Linked DNA regions of Roseisolibacter agri. The protein of the gene in region 1 binds, or shares a complex with, the protein of each later gene. Links are inferred from orthologs where the notes say so. Each region holds a gene or a part of one and is shown in the gene's direction. Other genes may lie near its edges.

Region 1 (2,853 bases):
CATCATGCTGCAGCCGGACCTCGGGTCGGGGCTGGCGTTCATCGGCATCCTGTTCGCGATGCTGTTCTGGGCCGGCGTGCCCTGGCAGATGCTGGCGCTGCTCGCGAGCCCCGCGGTGAGCCTCGTGCTCTCGTTCAACACGGCGCTGTGGGGCGCCTGGTTCCTGCTCCTCGTGGCGCTCGTCGTCTGGTACAAGCCGTACCTGGCGGAGGGGATCACGCTCGTCGTCGCGAACGTCGTGATGGGCGTGCTGGCGCCGTTGCTCTGGGACGCGCTGAAGCCGTACCAGCAGCGCCGCCTGCTCGTGTTCCTCGACCCGATGAACGACCCGCGGGCGTCGGGCTACCACGTCATCCAGTCGCAGGTCGCGATCGGCTCGGGCGGCTGGTTCGGGAAGGGGTGGACGCTCGGGACGCAGAAGCGGCTCGCGTTCCTGCCGGCCCAGCACACGGACTTCATCTTCGCCGTCGTCGGCGAGGAGATGGGCTTCATCGGCGTGTGCGTGGCGCTCGTGCTCTTCCTCGCGCTGCTGCTGCGGTGCACGCGGATCGCCACGCGCGCGACCGACGCGTTCAGCAGCCTGGCGGCGTTCGGGCTGCTCGCGAGCTGGTTCGTGCACGTCATCGTGAACATCGGGATGACGCTGAACCTGATGCCGATCACGGGCATCCCGCTGCCGTTCTTCAGCTATGGCGGATCGTTCATGCTGATCAGCTGGCTGGCGATCGGCGTGCTGGCGCGCTTCTCGGCCGAGGGGCGCGGGCGGGGCGAGCACCTCGCGGTCTGAGCGGGCGCCGCAGCGGCGCTGAGCCGGCCACGGCGCCGCACCGGAGCGGCGCCGGTCGTGCATGGGTGGGCGCGGACTGGCCGGACGGCCAGCGATCACTTGCTCAGGCTGCCCGCTCTGCCGACATTTCGCCGCTATGGCCTGGTTCCGTAAAGAGCGCAAGCCGCGCGTCCCGCGCCGCGAGCGCCTCGAGATCCCGCCGGACGCCTGGGAGAAGTGCGAGGCGTGCGGGCACACCGACATCCGGGAGAAGTTCGCCCGGAACCTCAACGTGTGCCCCGAGTGCGACTATCACCGTCGCATCCGCGCCGTGGAGTACGTCAACATCCTCCTCGACGAGGACTGGGAGGAGACGGAGGACGGCCTCCGCTCCGCCGATCCCCTCGGCTTCCCGGAGTACGCCGCGCGCCTGAAGAAGGCGCAGAACAACGCCGGCGACACGGACGCGATCCTCACGGCCAGCGGCACGCTGGGCGGCATCCCCACGAACGTCGGCGTCATGGACTTCGCGTTCATGGGCGGCTCGATGGGCTCCGTGGTGGGCGAGAAGATCGCCCGCGCCGGCCAGCGCTCGCTCGAGAAGAAGCAGCCCTTCATCATCGTGTCGGCGTCGGGCGGCGCGCGCATGCAGGAGGGCGTGCTGTCGCTGATGCAGATGGCCAAGGCGGCGGCCATCCTGTCGCAGCTCGCGGAGCGGCGCATCCCGTACGTCTCGATCCTCACCAACCCCACCACGGGTGGCGTGAGCGCCAGCTACGCGATGCTCGGCGACGCGATCCTGGCCGAGCCGGGCGCGGTGATCGGCTTCGCGGGGCCGCGCGTGATCAAGCAGACGCTCGGGCAGGACCTGCCGGAGGGCTTCCAGACGGCGGAGTTCCTGCTGGAGCACGGGATGCTGGACGCCGTGGTGCACCGGCGCGACCTCAAGGCGACGGTCGGCCAGCTGCTCCGCCACATGACGGGCAAGCCGGCGGCCGCCCCCAGCGCGGCGTCCTGAGCGCCGCCGCCCTGCCGTCCGCCGTGGCGTCGCTCCCCGCCGGCGCCTACCAGGACGCGCTCTCCCGCCTGTTCGCGCGCACGGGCGGCACCAGCCGGTACGGCCTCGATCGCATCCGCGCGCTGCTGCGCGCGCTGGGCGACCCGCACCTCGCCGTGCCGGTCTTCCACGTGGCCGGCACGAACGGGAAGGGGAGCACGGTCGCGACGCTGGAGGCCGTGCTGCGCGCGCGCGGTCATCGCGTCGCGCGCTTCACGTCGCCCCATCTGGTCGACTTCCGCGAGCGCATCGTGGTGCAGGGGCGCCCGATCGAGGAGGCGGCGGTCGTCGACTTCCTCGCGCGCTGGATGCCGACGGCCGAGCGCGTGGGCGCGACCTTCTTCGAGATCACGACGGCGCTCGCGTTCGACCACTTCGCGCGCGCGGGCGTGGACGTCGCGGTCGTGGAGACGGGGCTCGGCGGACGGCTCGACTCGACCAACGTCGTGGAGCCGCTGGTCGCCGGGGTTACGGCGATCGGCCTCGATCACACCGAGCTTCTGGGCGACACGCGCGAGCGCATCGCCGTCGAGAAGGCGGGGATCTACAAGGCGGGCGCGCCCGCCGTCGTGGGCGAGCTCGATCCCGCGATCCGGGCGGTGCTGGTGGGGCGGGCGCAGGCCGCGGGCGCGACGCCCATCCGCGAGGTCGCGGCCGAGTGCACCGTGCGCGACGTCCGCGTGGGGCACGAGGGGACCGCGTTCGAGCTTGAGGCGCCGTTCGGCCGCGCGCGGCTCGTGACGCCGCTGCTCGGCGGCTTCCAGGCGCACAACGTGGCGACGGCCCTGACGATGCTCGACGCGGCGGGACCCGCGTGGCGCGTGACGGCCGCGGAGGCCGCGCCGGCGCTGGCCGACGTGCGCCTGCCGGGCCGCTTCCAGTGGGCCGGCCGCTACCTGTTCGACGTCGCGCACAACCCGGACGGCGCCCGCGTGCTGGCGGCGACGCTCGCCGAGCTGGCGCCGGCGCGCCCGGTGGCGGCCCTCGTCACCGTGCTGGCGGACAAGGACTGGCGCGGCATGCTGCAGGC
Region 2 (3,280 bases), on another replicon or contig:
GCTTCGCCGAGGGCGTCTACAAGGACTTCTTCGACTTCGTCGAGCGCGTGGACCTGCGCGCCTGCAACAAGCGCGTGTTCGAGGCGCTCATCGCCGCCGGCGCGCTGGACGGGCTGGGCGGGCACCGCGCGCAGTACGTGACGGCGCTCGACCACGCGATCAGCGAGGCGCTGCTCAAGCAGGAGGAGCGCGAGCTGGGGCAGGTCTCGCTGTTCGGCGACGTGCTGGGCGGCGGCGCGCCCGCGCAGGCCAAGCCGACGCTCCCGCACGTGCCCGCGTGGAGCGAGAGCGACCGCCTGGCGAACGAGAAGGCGATCCTCGGCTTCTACGTGTCGGGGCATCCGCTGGAGCCCTTCCGGGCCGAGGCGGAGCTGTTCGCGACGCACAAGATCTCGGAGCTGGGCACGTGGACGCCCACGCCGATCGCGCTCGCGTGCGTCATCACGGCGGCTCGCCGACAGATCTCCAAGCGCAGCGGGGCCGAGTTCGCCCGGTTGACACTGGAGGATTTCTCGGGATCTTCCGAGGTGCTGGTGTTCCCCGAGGCCTGGGCGGTGCTCGCCGACCAGGTCAAGACGGACGTCCCCGTGCTCGTCGAGGGCGGGTACTCCAAGCGCGACCAGGGGGCGGAGAGCCCGACGTTCATCGTCGAGAAGGTGACCCGCCTGGCGGAGAAGCGCGTGAACGGGCAGGTGGCGGTCGCCATCGAGCTCGCCGCGGGCGCCGATCTGACGCCGAGCGTCATGCGCGACGTGCGCGCGACGTGTGACGCCTACCCTGGCACGGCGGCGCTCGAGCTGCGCTGGCGCGATCCCCGCGCCGGCCAGACCGCGCGCTTCCGGTCGCGTTCCCTCACCGTCGCGGCGTCCAACGCCGCCCTGAACGAACTGCGCGCGCTGCTCGGCGACGAGCGCGTCAAGCTGGTTCGAGGGGGTTGAAACCCATGGCCACCGCGTCCCTCGATTTCGAGAAGCCGCTGGTCGAGCTGGAGCGTCGCATCGACGAGCTGCGACAGCTCGCCGACGACCGCGACTTCGACGTGCAGGCGGAGCTGGAGCCGCTCGAGCGCAAGCTCGCGGACATGCGCAGCGAGATCTATCGCAACCTGACGCCCCTGCAGCGCGTGCAGGTCGCGCGCTCCGCGCGGCGTCCGTTCACGCAGGACTACATCGACCGCTGCTTCACCGACTGGATCGAGCTGCACGGCGACCGCCAGTTCCGCGACGACGGCGCGATCGTCGCCGGGTGGGCGCGCCTGGACGACGAGACGGTGATGGTGATCGGCCAGCAGCGCGGCCGCGACACCAAGGAGAACCTGCGCCGCAACTTCGGGATGCCGCACCCCGAGGGCTACCGCAAGGCGCTGCGCCTGATGAAGCTCGCCGAGAAGTTCCAGGTCCCCATCATCACGCTCATCGACACGCCGGGCGCGTGGCCCGGCATCGGCGCCGAGGAGCGTGGGCAGAGCGAGGCGATCGCGCGCAACCTGATCGAGATGGCGGCGCTGCAGGTGCCGATCATCGCCACCGTCATTGGCGAGGGCGGCTCGGGCGGCGCGCTCGCGCTGGGCGTCGCGGACCGCCTGCTGATGCTCGAGAACTCGGTCTACTCCGTGATCTCGGTCGAGGGGTGCGCCGCCATCCTCTGGAAGGACGGCAAGAGCCCCGAGATGCGCGAGAAGGCCGCCGGCGCGCTGCGCATCACCGCGCCCGAGCTGTTCGAGCTGCGCGTGGTGGACGAGGTGATCCCCGAGCCCACGGGCGGCGCGCACGCCGACCACGAGGCGACGGCGAAGAACGTCCGCGAGGTGCTGCTCAAGCACCTCGACGAGCTGCGGCGCCTGAAGCCCGAGAAGCTCGTGCGCCGTCGCCGCGAGAAGTTCCTCAAGATGGGCCGCTTCGTCGGCTGATCGGAGAGTCCGCGCACCTGATGTCGCACCTCGTCGAGATCGCCTTCAAGGGCAACCGCAAGGAGTTCTTCCTCTGGGACGGTGACGACCCGCCGAAGGCGCACGCGGCCATCATCGTCGAGGGCGACCGCGGCGAGGACCTGGGCGAGGTGCACGCGACCGGCGAGCTGGCCGCCAAGCGCTGGGCCGGCGTCGCGCACGGCGAGGCGCTGCTGGGCGCGGGCACGCAGCCGCAGCGCCGCGCGCTGCGCCTCGCGGCCGTCGAGGACGTGCGGCGCGCGGGCGAGCTGGAGGCGCTGAACGAGGAGGCGCGCCGCAAGGCGATGGAGCGCGTGCGCACGCACGGCCTCGTGATGAAGATCTCCGACGCCGACTGGCAGTGGGACCGCCGCAAGCTCACGCTCTACTTCACGGCCGAGAAGCGCGTCGACTTCCGCGCGCTCGTGCGCGACCTCGCGTCGCTCTTCCGCACGCGCATCGAGCTGAAGCAGATCGGCGTGCGCGACGAGGCCAAGCGGCTCGACGGCGTCGGACGCTGCGGGCGCCAGTACTGCTCCGCCGCCTGGCTCCCGGAGCTGCGGCCGGTGAACCTCAGCGTCGCCAAGGACCAGCGCCTGTCGCTGAACCCGACGCAGATCTCCGGCGCGTGCGGGCGCCTCATGTGCTCCCTGCGCTACGAGCACGACTTCTACGTGCAGCAGCGCAAGCGCTTCCCCAAGGAGGGGAAGGTGCTGACGACGTCGAAGGGCGAGGAGAAGGTGCTCGCCAACGACATCTTCCGCGAGCGCGTGACGCTGCGCGCCCTCGACGGCGAGCTGCGCGTCGTGCCGTTGGGCGACCTGCGGCGCGAGCTGGAGGCGCTGGGCGGCCCGTTCGCGTCGCCGGCCGGCCCGGGCGGGGACGACGGGGACGACACGGCGCACGACGCGGCGCACCTCGAGGAGGGGCACGTTGCCGAAGCGCCGTCGCGGGCACCGCGAGGTGAGCCGCGGAGCGAACCGCGAAGCGGCGACCGGCGCGGCCCCGACCGCCGCGAGGGCGACCGGCGCGAGGGTGAGCGCCGCGACGACCGCCCGGCCGAGCGGCGCGAGATCCCCGCGCGCCCGGCCGCGCCGCGCCTGATGCCGCCGCCGCTGGTCATCGGCGACCTGGAAGGCGTCTCGCTCGACGGCGTCACGCAGGAGATGCCGATCATGCGCCTGCCGGTCGGCGCGCCGGGCCAGCCCGTCCCCGAAGGTGGCGAGGCACCGGCCGACGGCACCGAGGTGCGTCCACGCCGCCGTCGCGGGCGGCGCGGCGGTCGTCGCAACCGGGGCGGGCGCCGCGCGGGCGACGAGGGGCACGAGGGCGCCGACGCGCAGCACGACGAGT
Region 3 (3,143 bases), 170 kb from region 1 along the record:
ATCACCGACTTCCGCTACCAGACGCAGGCGGCGGAGCAGGTGGGCGACCGCGCGCGCGTGGTGATCGAGGCGCAGAGCCTGTGGACCGGCCTCTGGCAGCAGCTCGCCGCGCTCGCGTACGTCGAGGTGGTCGGCTTCGAGAGCGCGCACGTGCTGCACCGCGACTTCCAGCGGCTGCTCGACGCCGGCGCGCGCTGGACGTGGCGTCCGACCGCCGATCTGGTCGAGCGCCTGCGCGAGCACAAGGACGCCGACGAGGTCGCGCGCATCCGCGAGGCGGGCGTCGTCGCGGTGACCGCGCTCGAGCGGACGCTGGCCGAGGTGCGGCCCGGGCTCACCGAGCTGGCCGTCGCGGGCATCCTCGAGCGCGCGCTGCGCGAGGCGGGGAGCGAGGGCTTCCCGTTCGAGACGATCGTCGCCAGCGGGCCGCGCGCCGCGCTCCCGCATGCGCGCGCGGCCGCGCGCGAGCTGCAGCGCGGCGACTTCCTGCTCATCGACTTCGGCGCCATCGTCGAGGGCTACTGCGCCGACGTGACCCGTACGGTCGTGCTCGGACGGGCCGACGAGCGGCAGCGCGAGGTCTACGACGTCGTGCGCGCGGCCAACGCGCTGGCCAGCGCGCAGGTGCGGGTCGGCCAGACGGGCCGGGATGCCGACGCCCTGGCGCGCGACTACATTGACGGGCGCGGCTACGGCGATGCCTTCGGGCACAGCCTCGGCCACGGAATCGGGCTGGAGGTGCACGAGGCCCCGCGGCTGGCGCGGTCGGCCGAGGCGATCCTCCCGCCCGATTCGGTCGTGACCATCGAGCCCGGGATCTACCTGCCCGGCTGGGGCGGCGTGCGCATCGAGGACGACGTGCATCTCGCTCCGACCGGCCCCGAAGTCCTGACGCACTTCACGCGGGAGCTGCTCGAGCTCTCGTGAACACTGCACGCGGGCGCGCCTCGCGGACGGCTCCGGCCTCCGCGCGGCGCGGTCGCGTTCCGCCGCTCCGGCCGCGCGCCGTCCGTCCCACCCTCCACGGTCCCATGATCGACCTCCGCTACGTCAAGAAGCTCATCGAGATGCTCGACGGCTCGTCCGTCGACTCGATCGAGATCTCCTCCGACAAGGGGATGAAGCTCCGCATCTCGAAGACGCCGCAGCAGCGGGGCACGGTGCAGATGGCGGCGCCGGTCTCGATGCCGCCGATGATGGCGCCGGTGCCGTCGGGCGTCGGGCGGCCGACGCCGTCGGAGGGCCTCTCGACCATCGTCGAGTCGCGCGACGAGGGCGCGCGCAGCGAGGCGCCGAAGGCCAAGGGGCTGGAGATCAAGTCGCCGATGGTCGGGACGTTCTACGCCTCGCCGGAGCCCGGCGCCAAGGCGTACGCGACCGTCGGCCAGCGCATCAGCAAGGGCCAGATCGTCTGCATCATCGAGGCGATGAAGATCATGAACGAGATCGAGAGCGAGTACGACGGCGTGATCACCGAGGTCCTCGCGCAGGACGCGCATCCGGTCGAGTACGGCCAGGTGCTGTTCCGCATCGATCCGAACGGCTGATCGTGTTCAAGAAAGTCCTCATCGCGAATCGCGGCGAGATCGCCCTGCGCGTCATCCGCGCCTGCCGCGAGCTGGGCGTGCAGACGGTCGCCGTCTACTCGGAGGCGGACCGCGAGAGCCTGCACGTGCGCTTCGCCGACGACGACGTGTGCATCGGTCCCGCCTCGAGCCGCGAGTCGTACCTCAACATCCCGCGCATCATCGCGGCCGCCGAGATCACCGGCGCCGACGCGATCCATCCCGGCTACGGCTTCCTGGCCGAGAACGCGGAGTTCGCGGAGACGTGCGCCGCGAGCAACATCGCCTTCATCGGCCCCACCGCGGCGCAGATCCGCGTGATGGGCGACAAGGCGGCCGCGCGCAAGGCGATGATGGACGTCGGCGTCCCCATCGTCCCCGGCACGCCGGGCCCGGTCGAGGATCCCGACGAGGCGCTCGCGTTCGCGGAGCAGATCGGCTTCCCGGTCATCATCAAGGCGGCGGCGGGCGGCGGCGGGAAGGGGATGCGCGTCGCCAACGACGTCGACGACTTCGCGCGCTCGTTCCAGCTCGCGCGCTCCGAGGCGCTGTCGGCGTTCGGCAACGGCGACGTCTACGTCGAGAAGTACCTCACGCGGCCGCGCCACGTCGAGTTCCAGATCCTCGGCGACAAGCACGGGAACGTGATCCACCTGGGAGAGCGCGACTGCTCGGTGCAGCGCCGCCACCAGAAGCTCGTCGAGGAGGCGCCGTGCCCGGTGATGACGCCGGAGCTGCGCCAGGCGATGGGCGACGCGGCGGTGAAGGGCGCGAAGGCGATCGACTACGTCGGCGCCGGCACGATCGAGATGCTGCTGAACGAGGACCGCTCGTTCTACTTCATGGAGATGAACACCCGCATCCAGGTCGAGCATCCGGTGACGGAGCAGCTCACGGGTGTGGACCTCGTGAAGGAGCAGATCCGCGTCGCGGCCGGCCTGCCGATGACGGTCACCGAGCTGCCGCCGCTGCGCGGCCACGTGATCGAGTGCCGCGTGAACGCCGAGGACCCGGTGCGCAACTTCCAGCCGTCTCCGGGGCACATCACCACGTTCCATCCGCCGGGCGGGCCGGGCGTGCGGCTCGACACGCACGTCTACGCCGGCTACTCGGTGCCCCCGTTCTACGACTCGCTCGTCGCCAAGCTCATCGTGCAGGGGAGCACGCGCGAGGAGGCGATGAAGCGCATGCAGCTGGCGCTCGAGACGTTCGTGATCGAGGGCGTCTCGACGACGATGCCGTTCCTCGCGCGCGTGATGCAGCACCCGCAGTTCCAGGCCGGCGACGTCGACACCAAGTGGCTGGAGCGCGAGTTCGACCGGCTGAAGGCGGAGGTGCTGAAGCCGGACCCGCACGCGCCCCACGGTCCGGGGCTGCGGGAGCACTGAGTGCGACTCGACGTCCTCTTCGGGGTCGGCGCGCTCACCCCGGGTGACGTCGCGGGGCGCGTGGTCGCGGTCATCGACGTGCTGCGCGCCTCGTCCACGATCGCGACGGCGCTCGCCAACGGCGCGCGCAGCATCGTGCCGCTCGAGAGCTCGGACGAGGTCGTCCTGCGGTCGCGCCAGTTCGAGCGGC

The links. Proteins that work in one complex are often made in the same cells at the same time.
Region 2: the proteins of accD (region 1) and rosag_RS12535 are in contact, whole or in part, in a solved structure (PDB 8UXZ), measured with the Escherichia coli proteins. The link is inferred for Roseisolibacter agri from one-to-one orthologs.
Region 3: the proteins of accD (region 1) and accB are in contact, whole or in part, in a solved structure (PDB 8UXZ), measured with the Escherichia coli proteins. The link is inferred for Roseisolibacter agri from one-to-one orthologs.

The regions. Positions count from the first base shown.
Region 1 is NZ_BRXS01000006.1:214,809-217,661, reverse strand. It holds accD (acetyl-CoA carboxylase, carboxyltransferase subunit beta), read left to right. Parts: upstream 1-923; coding sequence 924-1,784; downstream 1,785-2,853. Other genes in the region: rosag_RS19320 (bifunctional folylpolyglutamate synthase/dihydrofolate synthase), read left to right, coding at 1,808-2,853; rodA (rod shape-determining protein RodA), read left to right, coding at 1-787.
Region 2 is NZ_BRXS01000004.1:78,005-81,284, reverse strand. Bases 1-2,926 are described here. They hold rosag_RS12535 (acetyl-CoA carboxylase carboxyltransferase subunit alpha), read left to right. Parts: upstream 1-943; coding sequence 944-1,909; downstream 1,910-2,926. Other genes in these bases: rosag_RS12530 (PSP1 domain-containing protein), read left to right, coding at 1,930-2,926; dnaE (DNA polymerase III subunit alpha), read left to right, coding at 1-938. Also shown: more of rosag_RS12530, read left to right, coding at 2,927-3,280. UniProt on the Escherichia coli protein: Component of the acetyl coenzyme A carboxylase (ACC) complex. First, biotin carboxylase catalyzes the carboxylation of biotin on its carrier protein (BCCP) and then the CO(2) group is transferred by the carboxyltransferase to acetyl-CoA to form malonyl-CoA.
Region 3 is NZ_BRXS01000006.1:379,495-382,637, reverse strand. The notes cover bases 1-2,789. They hold accB (acetyl-CoA carboxylase biotin carboxyl carrier protein), read left to right. Parts: upstream 1-1,031; coding sequence 1,032-1,547; downstream 1,548-2,789. Other genes in these bases: accC (acetyl-CoA carboxylase biotin carboxylase subunit), read left to right, coding at 1,550-2,789; rosag_RS20090 (M24 family metallopeptidase), read left to right, coding at 1-927. In the rest of the region: more of accC, read left to right, coding at 2,790-2,953; rosag_RS20075 (2-phosphosulfolactate phosphatase), read left to right, coding at 2,954-3,143. UniProt on the Escherichia coli protein: This protein is a component of the acetyl coenzyme A carboxylase complex; first, biotin carboxylase catalyzes the carboxylation of the carrier protein and then the transcarboxylase transfers the carboxyl group to form malonyl-CoA.